Regions from separate parts of the Desulfobulbus oligotrophicus genome, predicted to be linked through region 1. Evidence: riboswitches for the same ligand, from Rfam matches in the RefSeq annotation. Region 1 holds a riboswitch; the other holds the start of a gene.

Region 1 (4,421 bases):
AACGCACAGATCATATCCTGCATTCCGATCCGGTTTAAGCCGAAACGTTCCAGATGAATTTTCGCTGAACATTGGCTGATCGGCGTGAGCTGGTTCTGGCGGGCAAGCGACTGTTTTGTGGCCTCGTACACAGCCCGGCCGATCATCTCTCCCAGTTTGACGTGTTTACCACTGCTGGTCAGCGGCACTTCGTCGTTTTCCAGGGCGGCAACCGCGATCTGATCAGTGCCGGTGCCGGTGGCCAGACCATCGGAATACCGGGAGTTAACCGCCAGCTCCTGCAACACCGCCACCTTGGCCTCAGTGGCAGTCATAATGCAGCGGGTCAGGGCTCCAGGGGTTAACGGTCTGCTGATAAACACCATGGTGTTGATCGTGCCCGGCCCGGGAACAGTGGTTGCCGTGGTCAGGGATTCAAACCCGGTCGCAGTCTCCACAACCGTGGCAGGATCACCCACCCGGCCGGCATTGGCATCCACACCGCCGGTACAGATTGCAGCAACGGTCAGACCGCGAAACTGTTGCTGTGCAATACAGGCATTGTGCATGTTGGCAGCCGTCCCCAAAGTGGCGCACTGTTCAGCAGGCAGGCCGTACTGGGCACAGATGGTCCGACGGTAGCTGTGGGGGTCATCACAGGGCTGTGCCGACAAGCGCTTGCTGTGACCAGCGGGTTCACAGCTCTGGTGATTGTACACACAGGTAAGATCAAAACGCAGGCCTCCGGCAACAGGACAGGTGGAGAGGATGCTGTGCGGTTTGAGAAAACAGGCGCAAAGTATTTTTTCCTGCCGATGAATTTCAACGCCATTGTACAAAGTGTCGATGAGCATGCCGGGGTTTTCCTCGAAACCTTCTGGTTTCTCGAGCCGAAAAGGAGTTCTTCAGTGGGTTGGCGGGTTGGTCCAGGTCAGATGCTGATAAAACTTTTCACCCTTCAAGCTTGAAGGTGATCGTCTGTTCCACCATGGCCTTGACCGCCACACCCTTCACCGTGCCCGGCTTAAAGCGCCAGTTGCTGATACAACGCAGCACACTCTCTTCAAAAACACCCTGGGGATCGGCGCTCAGCACCGCAATGCGCCCGACCTTGCCGCGCTCGTCAACCAAAAACCTCACCTTGATCCACCCCTGAATATTGCGCCGTTTGGCAGCCGGCGGATAGATCGGCGATGCCTTGGCCAGCACAGCCAGGGGACCGTCGAGCTGACTGACACTGAAAACACCGCCACCGCCGCCACCTCTTCTCGGTTCGGTTGTTTTCGGCTGATTCGCAGGTGCGGCGGGTGCTGCTGTCTCAGCTGTCGAAGGTGTTTCCCGGGACTCTGTGGTTTCTGCCGCTGCAACCGGTACGATTTCCACAGCCTGCGTCTTTTCCGGTACCGGCTGAATGGTTTTTTTGGGCTTTACCTGCTGTTGTGGCTTCTTTTTTGCCACTGGTTTGGGAACCGTCTTTTTTTTCACTGCCGGGGTCGGCGGCGTTGATTCGACCTTCGGCGGTGCTGCCGGTTCAACGGTTTCGACAGGACCGGCAGCCAGGATGGAAAAATCAAGAGGCACCGGTACCCGCATGATCTGGCTTTGCTGCCCCAGAGAGACCGCACTCCACAGAAGCACTGCATGTAAAAGTACGGAAAAAGTGGTGGCCCCGGCCTGTCGATTCATGGCTGCTGTTCGGTCTGCAGGCTTAAGGTGGTAAATTCCAGCTGTTTGACAGCCTCATACAGATCGACAAACAGCTGGAGCGCTATATCCCGGTCTGCACGGATCGTGATCGGCGTGTCCCGGCTCACCTCCGCCAGTGCAGTTGCCAGTTCCGGTAACGGGGTTTCACTGTTTTCCACCCAGACGGTTCCCTCTTTGGTAATGGCAATGGTCAGAGGCTGCTGAAGAGACGCATCCTGCACAGCCTCGGCTTTAGGCAGGTCAACCTTAATACCGCCGGTGGCGATGAAGGTTGAAGTGGTGAGAACAATGGTCAGCAACACCAGCATCACATCAACCAGCGGAATAACATTCAGATAATCAAATTCCCTTTCGTCCATGACTGATATCCCATTGCATGAGCAGTACCTTGCAACGCCGGAGTAAAAAGTTGTACATGGCCACCGCCGGAATGGCAACCAGCAGACCCATTGCCGTTGCTTTCAGGGCCAGGGCCAGACCGGTCATGATCTTGGCGGTATCAAATCCCACCGAGCCGATATCGTAAAAGGTGAGCATAATGCCGAGCACTGTACCGAGCAGGCCGATATAGGGGGCATTGGAGCCGATGGTGGCAATCATATGGAGTTTGCTGGTCAGATGCAGTTCCAGCTCTCTGCGGTCCCGGTACTGTTCAACACGGGTTGAACGATAGACGAGCCAGCGCTCGAGCGCCACGGCAACTGCAATCACACTGAGCAGTCCAAGAAAACCGAGCACCCCGAAATCTATCAACCTCTGCAGATGTTCCATGGAGATCCTTGCTGATCAAAAAAAGATATGGGTAGAAGATCGGCCTGCCAAAAGTGCGCATAACCGACAGACCATCAGCCGGGAGATGGTGCGAGGTGGCCCTGCAGGCAGCAGCGGGAACACTGCCTGTTCCGGTGCAACACTGTCGCGGAAGGATAAAACGATAGCATCCTCTGCAGGGCTCCCGACATGATGGTCAGGTAAAGCCGACCAGCAGCCGGAATGACCACAGCCTGTGAAACGGGCGAAAAAAAATCCCGGACCGAAAATTCGATCCGGGATAGCCCTATTTATCCACAGAAGTGATGAACCGGGTACGCTGCCGTCCTCGCAGCCGTCTCCTCTATCCATTCAGGCAGGTCTTCTGACTCACGGTTCATCCTACTGACTGCGCCTTCCCGGCCCCATGGGCCAGTGACATCCTGCAGCGTTCGTCCCCGATTACAGCGGCGGGCCCGTCCTCGATTCTCACGAGGTTCCCTCTTACGTTTATACAAACACCTGAACTTGAAATGGATAGAACCCATGCACCACAGATTGTCAAGGAAATTGTTTTGCAGGCAGGGTCACATACCATATACTGAAGGAAAGATATGTGCGTTTTCAATGACCTGGCGTTTTCTTCCAGTGGTGAGAGCCGTCACGGCAAAAGGCCTCTTCTGATCTGTTCCTTACCTGTGATGTATGGTTGTATCTTCCGGCAGAGTCAGGGTATATATCTGAGTTGCCCGTGCAAACAGACCTTGTGCCGGGTGGACGAAACATATGACCATAAGCACCTGCTCCCATCATCGCCCTTACCTGTGGTCAAGCGAAATGAAAACAATCCTCACAACCCTTCTCGTCTGTTTACTGGCAGGTACAGCCTGGGCCACCAGGCAGTTTCCGGAAATGCTGGTGTACAACAACACAACCTACGACATGTACACCACCCCGCTGGAAGCGCTCTTTCCCGCAGGAAAAACCAAAACCTTTGTGCCACGACCGCCCTCAACAGCCTGTATACGTGGGTACGTCGGTTCATGGAAAATAGAAGATGATTGGCTGTTCCTTGTTGCCCTATACGACGGTACCCCGCATCGAAGCGTCATACCACTGACCGAAATTGATCCACAGTGGGTCTCACCTGTGAGGGCGGACTGGTTTTCCGGTACTCTGCGCCTCGGCAGCGGTAGGATCCTGTCGCGAGCCATGGGCGTTGATGCAACACGAGAAAAGGAAGTTTATCTGGATGTCAAAAACGGCAAGGTCATCTCAAGCCGCCACGTTCACAATACAAAATAAGACAGACCAAACAAACACCGCCACCTGGAAAACCTATAGCAATCCACAGTATGCTTTCATCTTCAAATATCCGCAAAACTGGGTTGTGGAAGATGAAGGATACCATGAGACTGCCGGAGGGTGCCGGGCAGACGTACCCTCGCTGGCACTTTATGAACAGGGAAAGGAAGAAAATTTAAACGATTGGATTCGTGTAAATCCCCGGCAGTTTATGCGTGAGGATGGAAGATGTTTAGAGATCAGAAAACATGCCATCTGCACCTACAGTACGGATGCAGCGGTGCCGGCAGCATACAACCATTTTGTTGCCGACTTTACCTTGCAACCGACTACGAAAAAACGATAAACAGATATATCCGGCCAACTGCCTATGCAGCACGACCAGATTTCAGTGCACACAACAAACATTCATATTCTCACTCTTCCGGATGCCGACAGCTGCATCTGCTGCATTTTTAGATGAACAGGCACACTCTATACGCTCTTGTCATTGTCGCCGCCGGCGGCGCGCTCGGTTCAGCAGGTCGCCATCTGCTTGCCGGATGGATCCTGCATCACACCATGGGCTGGCGTTTTCCGCTGGGTACGTTTATCGTCAATGTTCTTGGCTGCCTGGTCATTGGCGTGCTGGCAGGTTTTGTTATTAAATACAACTTCTTTTCCGCCGAGGCCCGGCTGTT
Region 2 (4,421 bases), 1.1 Mb from region 1:
GGATCCGGTCAGTGGGTTGGCCCCGAAAAGGCCGCCGCCTCGTTTTGCAAGCTCCCTGGTATCGAGTCTGAGCCGGCAGCACATGGAACGGGCGTCATCCGGATGGAGGTCTGAATTGATGAAGTTGGCAAAGTAGGGCAGACCGTAACGCGCCGTGGTCTGCCAGAGTGCTTCCAGACCAGGATGATCCCAGTTGAAGTCGGCGGTGATGTTGTAGGTTGGGATGGGGAAGGTGAAAACCCGGCCACGGGCATCTCCCTCGGCCATGACCTCCAGAAAAGCCTGGTTGAGCATGTCCATCTCGTGCTGGTATTCGCCATAGACCGAATCCTGCTCCTGACCGCCGATCACGACCGGTGTCTGTTGAAGGCTGCTGGTCGGGGTAAGATCCATGGTAAGATTGGTGAAAGGGGTCTGAAAACCGACCCGGGTGGGGACGTTAAGGTTGAAGACAAATTCCTGGAGCGCCTGCTTGATCTCCCGGTAGGTCAGCTGATCGTGGCGGATAAAGGGAGCGAGCAGGGTGTCGAAGCTGGAAAAGGCCTGTGCTCCGGCAGCCTCTCCCTGTAATGTATAGAAGAAGTTCACTATTTGGCCAAGAGCACTGCGGAAATGTCTGGCCGGTGCACTTTCCGCCTTTCCCGGGGCACCGGTAAAACCGCTTAAAAGCAGATCACGAAGGTCCCACCCGACACAGTAGACGGACAGCAGGTTCAGATCGTGGACATGGAGATCACCGTTCAGGTGCGCTCTGCGAACCTCGGCGGGATAGATCTTGTTGAGCCAGTAGGTCCGGCTGACTTCACTGGAGATGTAGTTGTTCAACCCCTGCAGTGAATAACACATGTTGGAGTTTTCCTGCACCTGCCAGTCCAGCCGTTGCAGATAGCTGTCGATCAGGGACAGGTCCGTTCGGGTGACCATCTCCCGGATGCGGGCATGCTGGTCCCGATAGAGGATATAGGCCTTGGCCGTTTTTTTATACATGGAGGAGAGCAGAACCTCTTCCACCACATCTTGAATTTCCTCGACACAGGGGGCATCGGTATCAAGGAGGGTTTGGGCAACGGCCAGGGCATGTATGGTCAACCGCCGGGCTTCGGGGAGCCCGAATTCTCCGGTGGCCTGACCGGCTTTGAGAAGAGCGCTGGTGATCTTTCCCGACTCGAACGGAACCAGACGCTGATCGCGTTTTCTGATCGTGGTGAATACTTTGACAGAGGGTTGCAGACAGACGTGTGACATGGCTCTCTCCTTGACGCGAGGCAAGAGGGTGCAGGTGACAGCCGTTGCATGTGCGGCTGTGGTTTCACGGCAGGTCTTCGGACTTTCAGGCGATTGGGGAACCTACTGGTTGTCACTTCCCGGTCAACTGACCAGTGTCTTTGACAATGTTCGTTCCTGATTACCGCTGCGCGACAGTTCCGGATTTGCACCGGATTCCCTATTCTCCTCCTGGCTCTCAGGACAGGAGGAACCGCTTGACCACTATATATTGTGTTTTCAGTTTATGGTCAACACTAAAAAAGGCGTTGCCTGATGTGTTGTTACTGTACAGGAGGAGGTGCAATGCATGCATGATTACATCGCATCCTTCAGTTTTTTATCTTGACAGTCATGATCGATTTCGTTTTAGTGTCGGTATTCTGTTGTACCATCTTCAGGTTCCGTAAGGATAAAAGGGAACTCCGTGTGAATCGGAGACGGGCCCGCCGCTGTATTCGGGGACGAACGCTGCACAATGTCACTGGCTAAAAGGCTGGGAAGGCGCAGTCAGTAGGATGATCCGAGAGTCAGAAGACCTGCCTGAAAGATGACAGCGCTTTCCCCCTGGACCAGGGAGGGCACCGATACGTGGATAAACCAGGGCATCCCCGGATCAATCTATATTGATCCGGGGATTTTTTTTGTCGTTTTTTCATGGAAGATATTGGGGGAATGCTGGTCCGATGTAGTCAGGTAGTTCGGTTTTAACTCGTTGTTTTAGAAGAAAAAATCGGTGCCATTGTAATGGCCTAACAGGGAAGACGGTGCAAGTCCGTCGCGGTCCGGCCGCTGTAATCGGGGACGAAATCCGCCTTATGTCACTGGTCGATTTGATCGGGAAGACGTGGAGAGTAGGGTGATCCGAAAGCCAGAAGACCTGCCGGTTTTTTTGATCAGCGTAAGCGGCCGTGGTTCCCGTTGTTGATCCCAGCACTGTGCAGGTTCGAGGCCTGCGTGTTATCAGCGGTGCAGAGACAGGGGAACCCCCGGCCCGAAAGGGTCGGGGGTTTTTTGTTAACCAAATGACAAGGAGTAAAAATGGGAACAGCATTGGACATTCTTAAAGATTTTCCGGCCAACACCCATGCCGAGTGGCTGGCAGAGGTGGAAAAGCAGTTGAAGGGCAAGTCCTTTGACAAGACTTTGGTCAAAAAAACCTACGAAGGCATTGACATTCAGCCGATGTACTTCATCCACGACCTCGACGGTCTGCCCCTGGTCGATACCCTGCCCGGTGAGGCGCCCTACATGCGTGGTACCACGGCTTCAGGCCCCAGGGTCAATGCCTGGCACATTGCCCAGGAGATTACCCAGCCCGATCCCGAAGAGTTCAATCGTGCCGCCAGGTATGATCTCACCCGGGGCCAGAACAGCCTTAACATCGTGTTCGACCAGGCTACCTTAAATGGATATGACCCGGATCAGGCTCCGGCGGAGATGGTCGGCAAGGATGGCCTGTCGCTTGCAAGTCTGAGTGACGCCAAAGTTGCCCTGGAGGGTATCGACCTGACCGCCCACCCCTGCAGGATCACCTGCGGTGCCACGGGGATAGCCCAGACAGCACTGGTTGTTGCCCTGATTGAGGACCAGGGACAGTCGCCTGCTGATCTTGAGGGTTCGCTGGTGGTTGATCCCCTGGGTGTACTGGCCGTTGCGGGAAAGCTGCCCTGTTCTTCGGCCGAGGCCTACGACCGGATGGCGCAACTCACCCTGTGGGCCATGGAGCATGCCCCTAAAGTGCGTACAATCACCGTTGGCACGGAAGATTACCGTAACAGCGGCGGTAATGCTGTGCAGGATATTGCCTATGCCCTGGCCACCGGAGTGGCCTACATCCGCGCCCTGCTTGAACGCGGACTTGGCATCAACGATATTGCGGTGCGCATGAACTTTGAGTTTGCAATCGGCAATGACTTCTTTATGGAAATTGCCAAGTTCCGCGCTGCACGAATGGTCTGGGCCCAGGTAATCGACTCCTTCGGTGGTAATGCCGAGGCTCAGAAGATGTATGTTCATGCCCGTACAGCCACGTGGAACAAGACCGAGGTGGACCCCTGGGTAAATATGCTGCGCGTTTCCACTGAAGCTTTTTCCGGCATTGCCGGTGGTGTCGACAGCATGCACGTCGGGCCTTTTGATGAGATCTTCCGCACACCCAACGAGTTTTCCCGTCGTATTGCCCGCAATGTGCAGATCGTGCTCAAAGATGAGGGCCATTTCGATAAGGTGATCGATCCGGCCGGCGGCTGCTGGTATGTGGAGAAGATAACCGCCCAGTTGGCCGAGAAGGCCTGGAAGCTGTTCCAGGATATCGAGGCAGCCGGCGGCATGCTGGCTGCACTTGAGAAGGGGATGCCACAGGAAGGGGTGGCTGAGACAGCGGCACAGCGAGCGAAAAACGTTGCCACGCGCACTGACCGGTTCGTCGGCACCAACATGTATCCGAATTTGCAGGAGAAACGCCAACTGGCCGAGCCTTTTGATCATCAGGGGTTCCGCGAGAAAAGGACACAGGCGCTCAAGGCCCATGCGGGCAGTATCGACGACCAGGCCTGCGCTGCGGCCCTGACAGCCATCCGCGAATGTCGCTCCACTCTTGACAGTACAGTTATGGCCCAGACCATCAAGGCTGCCCGCCGGGGAGCCACCTTGGGTATGGTGGCCGGTGCTCTGCAGAAAGAGGCCGGGGAGATCGCCGTTCAACCGCTCAACATCCATCGCGGTGCCGAACCCTTTGAAAAGATCCGTCGTGCCACCGAGGATTACACGGCCCGTACCGGCATCGTTCCCAAGCTCTTTTTGGCCAATATGGGGCCCATTCCCCAGCACAAAGCCCGAGCTGATTTTTCCACCGCCTTTTTCAATGTCGGCGGTTTTGAGACCATCGGCAACAACGGCTTTGGCACCGTTGACGAGGCAGCCAAGGCTACACTCGATTCTGGAGCTAAAGCCGTGGTCATCTGTTCCACTGATGCCACGTATCCGGATATTGTCCCTGCACTGGCGCAACAGCTGAAAGCTGCTGATCCCCACATCATGATCATCCTTGCGGGATTCCCTAAAGAACATGTGGATGCTTTTAAGGAGGCAGGCGTGGATGAGTTCCTCCATGTTCGTGTCAATGCCCTGGAGCTGCTCACCAAACTGCAAAAACA

Evidence for each region. Region 1 has a riboswitch for cobalamin ahead of exbB (TonB-system energizer ExbB). Riboswitches for the same ligand answer to the same signal wherever they lie in the genome.
Region 2: it holds a riboswitch for cobalamin, as region 1 does, so the genes downstream of both, HP555_RS03645 (methylmalonyl-CoA mutase family protein) here and exbB (TonB-system energizer ExbB) in region 1, are expected to answer to the same signal.

The regions. Positions count from the first base shown of each region.
Region 1 is NZ_CP054140.1:1,864,858-1,869,278, reverse strand. It holds gene HP555_RS08395 (adenosylcobinamide amidohydrolase) at 1-833, opposite strand, end outside; gene HP555_RS08390 (energy transducer TonB) at 931-1,665, opposite strand; gene HP555_RS08385 (ExbD/TolR family protein) at 1,662-2,045, opposite strand; gene exbB (TonB-system energizer ExbB) at 2,026-2,457, opposite strand; cobalamin riboswitch at 2,795-2,977, opposite strand; gene HP555_RS08375 (hypothetical protein) at 3,274-3,741, shown strand; gene HP555_RS08370 (hypothetical protein) at 3,827-4,087, shown strand; gene crcB (fluoride efflux transporter CrcB) at 4,201-4,421, shown strand, end outside.
Region 2 is NZ_CP054140.1:793,517-797,937, reverse strand. It holds gene HP555_RS03650 (ribonucleoside triphosphate reductase) at 1-1,245, opposite strand, end outside; cobalamin riboswitch at 1,297-1,497, opposite strand; cobalamin riboswitch at 1,646-1,824, shown strand; cobalamin riboswitch at 1,981-2,165, shown strand; gene HP555_RS03645 (methylmalonyl-CoA mutase family protein) at 2,305-4,421, shown strand, end outside.